Regions from separate parts of the Streptacidiphilus albus JL83 genome, predicted to be linked through region 1. Evidence: riboswitches for the same ligand, from Rfam matches in the RefSeq annotation. Region 1 holds a riboswitch; each other region holds the start of a gene.
The links. Region 1 has a riboswitch for cyclic di-AMP ahead of BS75_RS16530 (LysM peptidoglycan-binding domain-containing protein). Riboswitches for the same ligand answer to the same signal wherever they lie in the genome.

Region 2: another riboswitch for cyclic di-AMP. It lies ahead of BS75_RS19670 (M23 family metallopeptidase); the one in region 1 lies ahead of BS75_RS16530 (LysM peptidoglycan-binding domain-containing protein).
Region 3: another riboswitch for cyclic di-AMP. It lies ahead of BS75_RS44435 (C40 family peptidase); the one in region 1 lies ahead of BS75_RS16530 (LysM peptidoglycan-binding domain-containing protein).
Region 4: another riboswitch for cyclic di-AMP. It lies ahead of BS75_RS47080 (glycoside hydrolase family 16 protein); the one in region 1 lies ahead of BS75_RS16530 (LysM peptidoglycan-binding domain-containing protein).

Annotation. Positions count from the first base shown of each region.
Region 1 covers NZ_JQML01000001.1:3,836,384-3,839,581, forward strand. Annotated here, with positions in the region: gene eno (phosphopyruvate hydratase) at 1-681, opposite strand, end outside; gene BS75_RS16530 (LysM peptidoglycan-binding domain-containing protein) at 862-1,656, opposite strand; cyclic di-AMP (ydaO/yuaA leader) riboswitch at 1,660-1,814, opposite strand; gene BS75_RS16535 (cytochrome P450 family protein) at 1,996-3,198, opposite strand, start outside.
Region 2 covers NZ_JQML01000001.1:4,558,466-4,561,663, reverse strand. Annotated here, with positions in the region: gene BS75_RS19685 (undecaprenyl-diphosphate phosphatase) at 1-129, shown strand, start outside; gene BS75_RS46735 (thioredoxin family protein) at 278-925, shown strand; gene BS75_RS19675 (VOC family protein) at 991-1,413, shown strand; cyclic di-AMP (ydaO/yuaA leader) riboswitch at 1,570-1,723, shown strand; gene BS75_RS19670 (M23 family metallopeptidase) at 1,736-2,764, shown strand; partial or broken gene BS75_RS43435 (hypothetical protein) at 2,798-3,108, opposite strand.
Region 3 covers NZ_JQML01000001.1:4,079,274-4,082,471, reverse strand. Annotated here, with positions in the region: gene BS75_RS17570 (MFS transporter) at 1-1,145, opposite strand, end outside; cyclic di-AMP (ydaO/yuaA leader) riboswitch at 1,366-1,519, shown strand; gene BS75_RS44435 (C40 family peptidase) at 1,504-2,556, shown strand; gene BS75_RS17560 (ABC transporter permease subunit) at 2,648-3,198, opposite strand, start outside.
Region 4 covers NZ_JQML01000001.1:7,135,254-7,138,451, reverse strand. Annotated here, with positions in the region: gene mctP (monocarboxylate uptake permease MctP) at 1-780, opposite strand, end outside; gene BS75_RS31410 (DUF3311 domain-containing protein) at 777-1,136, opposite strand; cyclic di-AMP (ydaO/yuaA leader) riboswitch at 1,452-1,622, shown strand; gene BS75_RS47080 (glycoside hydrolase family 16 protein) at 1,628-2,833, shown strand; gene BS75_RS31400 (methyltransferase domain-containing protein) at 3,157-3,198, opposite strand, start outside.

The DNA of each region.
Region 1 (3,198 bases):
GGTGATGGCCTCGACGATGAGGTCCAGCGCGGCGCGGTTGGAGTCCAGGTTCGGCGCGAAGCCGCCCTCGTCGCCCAGGCCGGTGGACAGGCCGCGCTGCTTGAGCACCGCCTTGAGCTGGTGGTAGACCTCGACGCCCCAGCGCAGTGCCTCGGAGAAGGACTCCGCGCCGATCGGAGCGATCATGAACTCCTGGATGTCGACATTGGAGTCCGCGTGCGAGCCGCCGTTGAGGATGTTCATCATCGGGACCGGCAGCACGTGGGCGTTGGGGCCGCCCAGGTAGCGGAACAGCGGCAGGTCGCTGGCCTCGGCGGCGGCGTGCGCCACGGCGAGGGAGACGCCCAGGATCGCGTTGGCGCCCAGCGAGGACTTGTCGGGGGTGGCGTCCAGGTCCAGCATGGCCTGGTCGATCAGCCGCTGCTCGGTGGCGTCGTAGCCGATGAGCTCCGGGCCGATCTGCTCGATGACCGCGAGGACGGCCTTCTCGACGCCCTTGCCGCCGTAGCGGGCAGAGTCACCGTCACGCAGTTCCAGGGCCTCGAAGGCGCCGGTCGAGGCGCCGGACGGGACGGCGGCACGCCCGGTGCTGCCGTCGTCGAGGCCGACCTCGACCTCTACCGTGGGGTTGCCTCGCGAGTCGAGGATCTCCCGGGCTACGACGACGTCGATGGACGGCACAGGCATCTCCTTGGTGGGGATTACTGGGGAAGGCTTCCCCCTGAGCCTAGCCGCCCTCGGGTCCCGGGCCACCCGGACCTCTCCGGCGTCTCACCAGGCGGAGCCCCTACTCACCGGTAGTTCACCTCGGCGGGTGTACCCGAGGTGTCATCCGGTGAGCAGGGGACCGTCAACGGTTCGTCAGCCGACGTTCAGCCGCTCGCCCGGGAAGATCAGGTTCGGGTTGCCGCCGACGGTCGAGCGGTTCTCCTGGTAGAGCTCCGCCCAGCCGCCGCCGAGGTGGTGCGAGGCGGCGATGCCGGAGAGGGTGTCGCCGGCGGCGACGGTGTAGTTGCCGGAACCGGCGGCGTGGCGCGCCCGCGAGGCGGTGCTGCTGTCGCTGCTCGCGGTGGTGTGGGTGGTGGTGCTGTGGTGGGTGGTGGAGCTGCTGCTCGACGACTGCAGCGCGGCCGAGCCGGAGACCGCGCCGGCGTGGCGGCCGCTGCTGTGGCTGCTGCTGCCGGTGCTCTTGTGGCTGGACGAGCTGTGGCTGGACGAGCTGTGGCTGGACGAGCCGCTGCCGGAACCGGTGCTGACGTCGGCGGGGGCGCCGCCCTGGGTCAGCCCGGCCTGGGGGCCGCAGACCGGCCAGGCGCCGGGGCCCTGCGAGGCGAGCACCTTCTCCGCGACGGCGATCTGCTGGCCCTGGGTGGCCTGGTTGGCGGTGGACGCGTACTGCTGGCCGCCGTAGGCGCTCCAGGTGGAGGCGGAGAACTGGAGCCCGCCGTAGTAGCCGTTGCCGGTGTTGATGGACCAGTTGCCGCTGCTCTCGCACTGGGCGACGGCGTCCCAGGTGGAGACGGAGGCGGCCGAGGCGGCGGTGGCGCCGATCAGCGGGAGCACCACGCCGGACCCGGCTATGACGCCGGTGGCGACGAGGCGCTTGCTGGTGCTGGGACGGGGCTTGCGGTGCAGGCCGGTACCGGAAAAGAGCATGGCAGGTTCCCTCTCCGACGCCTGCGAGGTGAGCTGTCGGGTTCGGGCCGTGAGGTAGCCCGGGCGCTGACGCGCCTTCACCCCTAGCCGCAGCACGTGGGCTGCTGCGGCGACTTACCTGGGTCCCCCGCTCCTGCCCGATCTGGAAGTTCGTGGTCCGCCTCGCGGCTGGACAGGACTCGGCGTCCCGCTCGGCGGTGTCCGTGTGGCCGGACATGTGCCGGGAGGGTAGGCAGAAGTCCCCGGAAACCACAACCCGCCCAGGGGCGCCGCACAGCCTCCCGAGTAGCGGAACCCCCTGGTGGCGCCCGAATGGCGATCTTCGAAACGAGGGAAGGATCACACCTGGAGCGAGGTCGGGTCCGGCGGGGTCGGGTCCTTCGGGGTGGCGGTCTCCGGGGTGAAAGTGACCGGGAGTTGGCGCAGGCCGCGCATGATCAGGCCGCCGCGCCAGCGGAGGTCGGCCGGGTCGGCGGCGAGGCCGAGGTCGGGCAGCCGGCGGAGCAGCGCGGCCAGGGCGTACTGGGCCTCCAGCCGGGCCAGCGGGGCGCCGATGCAGTAGTGGATGCCGAGGCCGAAGCCCAGGTGCGGGTTGTCCCGGCGGGCGAGGTCCAGCAGGTCCGGCTGGTCGAAGCGGTCCGGGTCGCGGTCGGCGGCGGCGAGAACCACCAGGACCGGGTCGCCGACGGCGATCCGCTGCCCGCCGAGGGTGATCGGGCTGGTGGCGAAGCGCCAGGTCGCCAGCTCCACCGGGCCGTCGTAGCGCAGCAGTTCCTCGACGGCGGTGGCCAGCAGCGCGGTCTCGCCCCGGTCGAGGGAGGCCTGCAGCAGGGCCCGCTGCTCGGGATGGGTGAGCAGTGCGTAGAGGCCGTTGCCGATCAGGTTGATCGTGGTTTCAAAGCCAGCGAATAGTAGGATGAAAGCCATGGCGGCGGCCTCGTTCTCGGTGAGGTGCTCACCGTGGTCGCTCGCCCGGATCAGGTCCGAGATCAGGTCGTCGCCGAGATCGGCCCGCTTACGGTGGATCAGTTCGGCGAGATAGCCGCGCATCTTCTTCACCGCCCGGCCCACGCCCCCGCGCGGGCCGCCTCCGTGTCGGATCATCATCCCGGCCCAGTCGCGGAAGTCGTCCTGGTCCTCGGCCGGGACGCCGAGCAGGTCGCAGATGGCGTAGATGGGGAGCGGGAAGGCGAAGTCGTGGATCAGGTCGGCTGCGCCCTGCTCCGCGAAGCCGTCGATCAGCCGGTCGGTGAGCTCGCGCACCCGGGGCTCGAACACCGCGACGCGGCGCGGGGTGAACGCCTTGGACACCAGCCGGCGCAGCCGGGTGTGGTCGGGCGGGTCGATGTTGAGCAGATGCGTCATCAGGTCGGCCTTGCGCTCCCCCGGGATGCCGACCCGGCCGGAGCGGTGGCCCTCGCCGCTGTGGTGCACCGGGTTCTTGCTCAGCCTGGCGTCGGCCAGTGCCAGCCGGGCGTCGCCGTAGCGGGTGACCAGCCACGCCTCGACCCCGCTGGGAAGCGTCGCCCGGTGCACCGGGGC
Region 2 (3,198 bases), 720 kb from region 1:
GCCTTCGTGGCCGGCTACGTCGCGGTGCGCTTCCTGACGAAGTACTTCGAGACCCGGACGCTCACCCCGTTCGCGATCTACTGCACCCTGGCCGGCCTCGGCAGCATCGCCTACCTCTCGCTGACCTGAACCGGCTCGCACCGGTGCGCCCCTGGCTCACCCGCACGGGTGATTGCCGCGCGGCGGCTGGACGGTCGGCCCCGCCCCGCCCGGCGGGCCTGCTCGAATGGGTCCGAGGGGCGGTCCTCGCCCCGACCCGGACGAGGGAGGGCCCGCCGTGACCGGCCGCGGACTGCTCGGGACGCTGGCGCTCGCCCTGGCCGGCTCGCTGGCGGCCTCGGCGCTGGCCGGCTGCACCACCGTGGCCGGCACCGGACGCCCCCGGCCCGGCTCCGGCCCGGCCGCGTCCCGCTCCTCCTCCTCGGACGGCAGCGCCGACGACGCGCACCGGGCGGGCGGGCCCGGCTACCTCGGCGTCGCCCGGCCGTTCCCGCCGCTGCCCACGGTCACCCCCGCGCCGGTGCCCGACAGCTACAACCCGGCGGCGGACGCCCCGGCGGCCGTCGCCTCGGCCCTCGCGGCGGCGAAGGCGGACGGCCGGCCGGTGCTGCTGGACTTCGGCTCCGCCTGGTGCGAGGACTGCCAGGCGCTGTCCGCGCTGCTGGAGAACGTCGGCGTGCACCAGGTGCTGTCCCGCAACTACCACCTGGTCACCGTGGACGTCGGGCACTTCGACCGGAACACCGACCTGGCCGGGCGCTACCTCCGGCTCAGCGCCGTCGGCATCCCGGCGCTGGTCGAACTCGGCCCGGACGGCCGGGTGCTCAACTCCGGCACCGGCGGCGTGTACGCCGACGCCCGCGACCTCAGCGCCGACGCCCTGGCCGGCACCCTGGTGAACTGGCTCTACACGACCGGGGGCTGACGGATTTCGGCCTCCCACGTGCACGGACCTCCCGCAGCGGGGCGCTCCGGGGCTAGCGTGGCCCTGTGGCGACGAGTGCGGAGACCGACACGGACAGCGGAACAGGTGCGGACACGTATCCGGGGCCGGTCGTGGGCCTCGGCATAGGGCGGCTGGACGAGATCGTGGTCGACTGCGCGGACCCCGCGCGGCTGGTGCGGTTCTGGGCGGCGCTGCTCGGCGGGAGCCCGGTGGACCGGGCCGGCGACTGGTCCTACGTGGACCCGCCGGGAGGACAGCCCCGACTCGCCTTCCAGGCCGTGCCGGAGGGAAAGCCGGGCCGGAAGAACCGGCTGCACCTGGACATCGACGTGGCCGACATCGCGCTGGTGCGCGCGGCCCTGCTCCGGATCGGGGCGGTGGCTGTGGGCGAGGTCCAGCGGGACGCGGAGGGCGCGTTCCAGGTGATGCTCGATCCGGAGGGGAACGAGTTCTGCCTGGTCCGCTGAGTCCGGACCGGACGAACCCGGACGCCTCGAATACGGACAAAGGCCGCAGACGGTGCGTCAAGTCCCAGCTGGCTCCCCGAACCACTTGGAATCAACCGCCTCTAGGATTAACGTTTGATAACGCAGCACGAAGTTCTGCTGTTCGACGAACGGCGTCGTGCGCTGTCGCCTAATCCTGCTGGCCGTCACTTCCCGTGACGGCCGGGAGCCGGGGAACCACGTATCTGGGGTGAATCGGCCGTTCGCGGCCGTAGGGGACCTTCCTCTCCGAACCCGTCAGCTAACCCGGTCGGCGTGAGGGAAGGAAAGGAGTACGCCGGCCGTGGCGTCGTACCAGTCCGCTTGGGCACCTGTACAGACCGAGGTGCCGCAGCGCCCCGCCGGGATCGCTTCCGGCACCGTCCTCGGACTCGCGGCCATGGCCGCCGTCGGCGCGACCGGGGCGATCGGCCTCGCGGCCCCCGCCAGAGCGGCGACCGTCAGCGACACGCTGACGCTGAGCAACAAGGGCACGGTGAGCGTGGCCGACCACAGCAACGACGCGCTGCCCGCCGGGGCCACCGCCGTCGGCAGCCGACTGCTCGACCCGGGCACGGCCCTGGCCGAGCGGATCCGGACCCAGTCCGCGCAGCAGCGCGCCGACGCGGACGACGCGGCCCGTCGTCAGGCCGCCGCCGCAGCGGCGGCGAAGGCCGAGGCCACGGCCAAGGCCGAGGCCGAGGAACGGGCGCAGGCAGCGGCCCGGGCCGAGGCCGCGGCGCAGGCGGAGGCGGAGAGCCGGGCGGCACAGCTGGCCGCGGAGCAGGCCGTCCAGCACGAGCAGGCGCTCCGGGCCGAGGCCCTGGCCCAGGAGAACGCCCAGGCGGCGGCCCGGGCAGCAGCGCAGGCGGAGGCCCGGGCGGCGGAGCAGGCGCGCGATGCCGAGGCGGAGCAGGCGCGGAGCGCCCAGGACCTCGGTGAGCTGGTCGTCCCGGTGCCGGGCGCGGTGCCCGGGGCCGGCTTCGGACAGTCCGGTTCCTACTGGTCGCACCTCCACACCGGTCTGGACCTCGCCGCCGCCACCGGCACCCCGGTCGTGGCCGTGGGCCGGGGCACGGTCACCTCGGCCGGCTGGGCCGGGGCCTACGGCTACCGGATCGTGGAGACCCTGCCCGACGGCACCGAGATCTGGTACTGCCAGCTCTCCTCGATCGGCGTCGGCGGCGGCGAGGTGACGGCCGGTCAGCCGATCGGCCGGGTCGGCGCGACCGGCAACGTCAGCGGCCCGCACCTGCACCTGGAGGTCCGCCCCGGCGGTGGCGAGCCGGTCGACCCGTCCGTCTGGCTGGCCGAGCACGGCCTCGGTATCTGACCCGGCCGCTGCTGCTCCCCGAAGGGCCCCGGCTCAGCGGGGAGCGACCCGGCGGTCCGCCACCGCCCAGGACGCCACGGCCACGCCGCTCGCGACGGTGAGCACCGACGGCCAGGCGCCGAGCTTCTTGGCCAGCGGGTGCGAGCCGGCGAACGCGGCGACATAGAGCCCCGCGAGTGCGGCCGTCGCGGCCGGACCGGCGGCCCGCTGCCACTGCACCGCCGCGACCGTCCCGGCGGCGAGCAGTGCCGCGCCGCCGAGCTCGCGCTTCTTCGTCGCCGGGCCAGGCCGAAGCCGCCGATCAGCCCGCTCGCGGCGACCAGGGACGAGGGAATGCGTGCCATCGTTGTTCGACCTCCGGGGACGGGTGGGGCGTGCGGGCTCCGGACCCGGTGGTCCGGATCCGCTCCCAGCACCCTAACCCGGCCGGCGGA
Region 3 (3,198 bases), 240 kb from region 1:
AGCAGCGGCGGCATCACGTCGGCGGCGTAGGTGCTGTTCAGGTCGAGCCTGGTGAGCCAGGCCATCGCGCAGGCGCCGAGCAGCATGCCGACCGGCACGATCGGCTTGGCGCCCAGCCTGGGCACCAGCTTGTTGGTGGCGGTGACCGAGGTGACGATCATCACGGCGACCATCGGCAGGAAGGCCAGTCCGGTCTTGACCGGCGAGTAGAGCAGCGACTGCTGCAGGTAGTAGGTCAGAAACAGGAAGACCCCGAACATCCCGGCGCCGGCCAGGAACATCGCCAGGAAGGACGCGCCCCGGTTCCGGTCGAGCACCACCCGCAACGGCAGCAGCGGATGCGGCGTGCGCGTCTGCCACCAGGCGAAGACGGCGAGCAGCAGCACCCCGGCGGCCAGGAAGCCCCAGGTGCCGACGGAGCTCCAGGAGTGGGTCTCGGCGTTGGAGAAGCCGTAGACCAGCCCGAACAGGCCCAGTGAGACCACGACCGTGCCGGGGATGTCCAGCTTGGGCGGGTCGGCCGGCCGGCCGGCGTGCAGCAGCCGGACCGCGCCGATGATGGCGAGCACGGCCAGCAGCAGGTTGACGTACAGGCACCAGCGCCAGTCCAGGTACTCGGTGAGCAGCCCGCCGAGCAGCAGGCCGACGGCGCCGCCGGTGCCGGCGATGGCGCCGTAGATGCCGAACGCCTTGGCGCGCTCTGCGGAGTCGGTGAAGGTCGTCGTCAGCAGGGAGAGTGCGGCGGGCGCCAGCAGCGCGCCGAAGGCCCCCTGCAGGGCGCGGGCGATGACCAGCACCTCGAAGCTGGGCGCGGCCCCGCCGATGGCGGAGGCGACGGAGAAGCCCGCCAGTCCGATCAGGAAGACCCGCTTGCGGCCCACCAGGTCGGCGATCCGCCCGCCGAGCAGCAGCAGGCTGCCGAAGGCGAGGGCGTAGGCGGTGACGATCCACTGGCGGTTGCCGTTGCTGAAGCCGAGGTCCTTCTGCGCGGACGGCAGGGCGATGTTCACGATGGTTGCGTCGAGCACCACCATCAGCTGGGCCAGGCCGATCACGGCCAGCACCCACCAGCGGTGGTTCTCGCCCCGGCCGTCGGGGGCGAGGCTCTTGGACGTTGTCCCGGGGTCTGCTGCCGTACCTGTCATGGTCGGTGGCTCCCATCCCTTTATATATGGACAACAACGACATTAGGTCTGCCTTGTCACGGCAGCATCTGGGCAGCCGAAGCCCTTTTTATTCCGGTTTGTATGTGAGTAGGCTCACACCGAGTTGTAGTTTCAAGCACAATCTGCCTAGCGTTCGGTCCGTTCGCACTTATGCGGAACCAACGCCTCCGGAACGCCGAGTCCTGCCGCCGGAGGCTGTGGCACATCGGCACCGCACCACGGCAGGGGCGGGGGAACCAGGTAAGTCGCCGCGATCTCACAGTCGCGGCTTGGGGTGAAGCCGTGCTCAGCACGGCCGGGCAACTCCAGCCCGAATCCGACAGCTCACCTCGCAGGCGTGGGAGAGGACCGCTTCAACATGCTGCCTTCGAGCACCCATGAGACCAACGGCCGTACCGGTTCCACCGCCGGCACCGGTCGCCACCGGGCCGTCAAGGCCCGGCGCACCACCAAGCAGCGCCTCTTCGCCGGTGTCGGCCTCGCCGGCATCGTCAGCCTCGCCGTTCCGATGATCACCGCCAACACCGCCTCCGCCACGGCCCCGGCCGCCGCTCCTGCCTCCGCCCCGGCGACCGCCCCGGCCGCCGTCGCCGCCCCCACCTCGGCGAGCGGCACCCGGGCCGCCGACACCACCACCGCCTCGTACTACACCGTGCTCGCGGGCGACTGGCTCTCCACCATCGCCGCCGACCACGACGTCAACGGTGGCTGGCAGCGGCTCTACGCCCTCAACCGCTCGGTCCTCACCCAGGGTCCGGACCTGATCTACCCGGGCGAGCGCCTGGCCCTGTCCGGCCGCACCGCCGCGACCGGCGCCACCACCTCCTCCGACACGGTCTCCGGCAGCGCGAACCTGGACAGCTCCAACTCCGGCTCCGGCTCCAGCTACAGCGCCGGCAGCTCCAACTGGTCCGCCTCGGACAGCTCCTCCAGCTCCTCGTCCGACAGCACCACCAGCAGCACCAGTGCCCCGGCCGCCACCACGACCACGACCAGCACGAGCAGCAGCAGCTCCTCGACCGCGAGCAGCAGCGGCATGGCCGCGGCCATCGCCTTCGCCCAGGCGCAGGTCGGCGACGCCTACGTCTACGGCGGCACCGGCCCGAACACCTGGGACTGCTCGGGCCTGACCCAGGCCGCGCTGGCCCAGGCCGGCATCAGCATCCCGCGCACCAGCGAGGATCAGGCCGCCGCCGCGACCCCGGTCTCGATGAACGCCCTCCAGCCCGGTGACCTGCTGTTCTGGTCCACCGACGGCACCGCCGCCAACGCGTACCACGTCGCCATCTACATCGGCAACGGCTCCTACGTCGAGGCCGCCAACCCGAGCGCCGGTGTCAAGATCGACACCATCAGCGACTACGCCCCGACCTTCGCGGGCCGTTTCTGACGCTCGGACAGCACCGAACAGCGCTGCGCCCCCGGACGAAGGTCCGGGGGCGCAGCGCTGTGGTGTTCCGGCAGAGGAACGGTGGGACGGGTCAGGCGTCGCGGCGCTTCAGCAGCAGGCCGGCGACCGCCAGCAGGGCCACCGCGTAGCCGGCGAAGAGGGCGAACCCGCTCCAGGGGGACATCATCGTCGGGTCCGGCACCACCGAGAGCATCGCGCTACCGGCGTTGCTGGGAAGGTAGGGAACGATGTGGGGGGCCCAGCTCGAAGGCAGCAGGTGCGCGAGGATCGGCACCACCCAGAGGATGCCGACCAGCACGGCGATGGCACCCGCCGCATTGCGGATCAGCGCGCCGAGGCCGATGCCGAGCAGGCCCACGAACGTGAGGTAGAGCCCGGTTCCGAAGACCACCCGCGCCACACCGGGATCGGTGAGGGTCACGGCCCGGTCGTAGTGGGACAGGATCGCCTGGCCGCCGTAGAACGCGCCGAGGCAGGCGATCGTCATCACGACCAGCACGACCACGGCGTAGACGATCGCCTTGGCCCACAGCACCGGCAGCCGCTTGGGCACGGCGGAGAGGCTGGCACGGATCATCCCGGTGCTGTACTCGCCACTGACGATCAGCACGCCGAGCACGC
Region 4 (3,198 bases), 3.3 Mb from region 1:
CCATTGCGCGCTCGGTCCGGTGACCAGCGAACCGCGCGGCTTTCCGGTGGCGGGGCTGGTCTTGGCCAGGGCCGCGGCGGACTCGTGGAAGATCTGGCCGTAGCCGCCGAGCCGGATCGGGATGTAGATCACCGCGACCAGGACCACGATGTAGACCAGGGTGTCCTTGACGAACGCGATCAGCGCGGGGGCGCGCAGCCCCGAGGAGTAGGTGTAGGCGGCGAGCACGGCGAAGGCCAGCAGCAGCGGCAGGTCCTTGGCGAAGCCGCTGGAGCCGCCGATGTCCATCGTGTCCAGCACGGCCTGGATGCCCACGAGCTGCAGTGCGATGTAGGGCATCGTCGCCAGGATCCCGGTCAGTGCGACGGCGAGCGCCAGGTAGCGCGAGCCGTAGCGTCCCCGGGCGAAGTCGGCCAGGGTGACGTACCCCTTGCTGCGCGCCACCGACCAGAGCCTTGGCAGGAAGAGGAACACCAGCGGCCAGGCGAGGATGGTGTAGGGCACCGCGTAGAAGCCGGCCGCGCCGACGCCGTAGACCAGGGCGGGGACGGCGATGAAGGTGTAGGCGGTGTAGAGGTCGCCGCCGAGCAGGAACCAGCTGACGATCGTGCCGAAGCCGCGTCCGCCGAGGCCCCACTCGTCCAGGTGGAGCGGGTTCTCGGCCCGGCGCCAGCGGGCGGCGAGGAAGCCGACGACGGTGACCACGAGGAAGAGCACGATGAAGACGGTCAGCGAGACGGCGTTGGTGTGCCCGGCCGCCGAGATGGTGAGTCGGCTCATCGTCCGGCCCCCTCGGTCGGCGCGCCGTCGGTGCCGCCGTCGGCGCCGCTGCTGCCGTTGCCGGCCCCTGGGGGCGGGTCCGCCCGGCGGCGGGCCTCCTCGCGGCGGATCAGCAGGTAGGCGCCGCCGGTGAAGACGCCCGAAACGATCACCCAGAGCAGTTGGTACCAGTAGAAGAACGGGATCCCGATGAACGCGGGCCGCAGCCTGGCATAGGAGTTGACCCAGAACAGGGCCACGAAGGGAGCGAGGAGGAGGATCCCGCAGACCACCCGGGTCGGCGTGATCACGGGTAATCCGACCGCCGGCGCGGGCGGCGGACCGGACAGCGGGGCGGACGGTGCGGTGTCGGCCATGGTGACGGCTCCCTTGGTGCTCGATGGGGTGCGGTCGGCGGCACTCTCCCGAGGCGCCGCCGTGCGTTCATGCCCATCGGAATCTAGGCCAATGACGGGCGCACGTCACTAGGATGTCCAACTGTCCGACCGGACCGACGACATGCTCGTACAAGGGTTCACCGATCCGCGTGGTTCGTCCGATCCGCCCCGGTCCGTCCCGATGTGAGACCGGGCACAACCCATTGTCCGGGCGGGACTCGTCTGCCTACCCTGCATACTCCGCCGTGGGCGGACCACGCCGCCGGGACGCCGAATCCTGTCCACCCGCCGGCGGGCTGTCGAGCACCGAATCGGACAGGAGCGGGGGAACCAGGTAAGTCGCCGTCGCCGCACCGCCCGCAGGGCGCCGCGGCCCACGGCTCGGGGTGAAGCCGCACCACCGGCGGCCGGGCTTCCTCAGGCCCGAACCCGACAGCTCACCTCGCAGGCGTGTCACGAGGAACACCGACATGCGTCTCCCTGCCATACCCGCGCGCCTCTGTGCCACCGCCGGCGCTGCCGCACTGATCGCCGTCCCGCTGGCCGGACAGGCCGTCGCCGCCACCGCGTCCGCCCCCACCGTCACCCAGGACCGGCTCACCCCGACGTCGATGACGGCCGGCGTCGCCACCACCGCGGGCCTCACCGTTCACGCCAAGTCCTGCTTCACCGCGAAGACGCTGGGCGTCGGCGTTCGCGACAAGGCCGGCGACAACCTGGACTTCCCCGGCTCGGCCTCGAACGTCCGGATCTGCCCGGCCGGCGTCTCGATCACCACCGGCAGCCGCACCCTGCCCGCCGGCTCCTACACCGAGTTCGGCTTCTGGCAGGACACTGCGGGCGCCTGGCACAACCTGGCCTCGCACACCCTGACCGTCGCGCCCGCCGCGACCACCAAGCCGACCGCGCCGGCCACGCCCACCCCCACGCCCACGCCCACCCCGAGTGCGCCCGCCACTCCCCCGGCGACCGCGACCTCCGGCTCGCCCGTCGCGGGCCAGAAGCTGATCTGGTCCGACGACTTCAGCAGCCCGATCGCCTGGGGATCGACCTGGGTCGGCGACACCACCACCTCGTTCCAGTACGGCAACCACAACCCGAACGACAACAAGCTCGACTGGCTGGACCCCTCGGCCGTGAGCGTCGCCAACGGCGTCGCCACCTTCACCGCGACGCCCTCCACCCATGTCCTGGAGAACGGCAAGACGGCCTGGAACACCGGTCTGCTCACCACCGAGGGCTCGACCCAGGGCTTCCAGGTCAAGACCGGCGAGTACGTCGAGACCCGGGTGCAGCTGCCGACCGCCGCCGGCGCCTGGCCCGCGCTGTGGACCTGGAAGAACGGCAACGGCGAGATCGACTCCTTCGAGTACCACCCCGACAACCCGAACCTGCTGGAGCTCACCAACCATGTGAACCCCGCGCAGGACTACTACACCGACGCCAACGCGATCGCCCCGGGCAAGTGGGTGACCATCGGCACCTACTACGGCGCCAACTCGGTCAGCTGGTACGTCAACGGCACCAAGGTCTACTCGGACGGCACCGGCGTCGGCGCCAACTGGTCCGCGTACCTGATCCTCAGCCTCTCGGTCAGCGCGGGTGAGTACCACCCGGCCCCGACCGGCAGCGCGCCGATCACCTTCGCCGCCGACTACGTCCGCGTCTACGGCTGACCTCTCCGCCCAGTCCAGATCGGCGTGGCCGACCAGCGCGAGGCTCCGGTTCCAGAGCTCGGCGCGGGCCCGGGGGTCGTACGCCTGGGCGGCGGCGCGGGTGTCCCGGGTGCGGTCGAAGAACCGGCCGGTCGTCGCCGCCGGCCCCGGGTCGCTCACCAGCCGCTGGGTGGCGGCGCCAATCCGACCGGCACGGTGATCGAGGCCGACGGCGGGGGCCCGGCTGGTCACGCTGGGCTGCACCCGACGTCCGGGCCCGGCGTCCGGGCCCGGCGTCCGGGCCCGGCGCGCGGGCCCGGCGCGCGGGTCCGGCGTCCGCGCGGCTACGCCGACGGGCGACGGCCCCAGGCGGAGACCAACGGGGC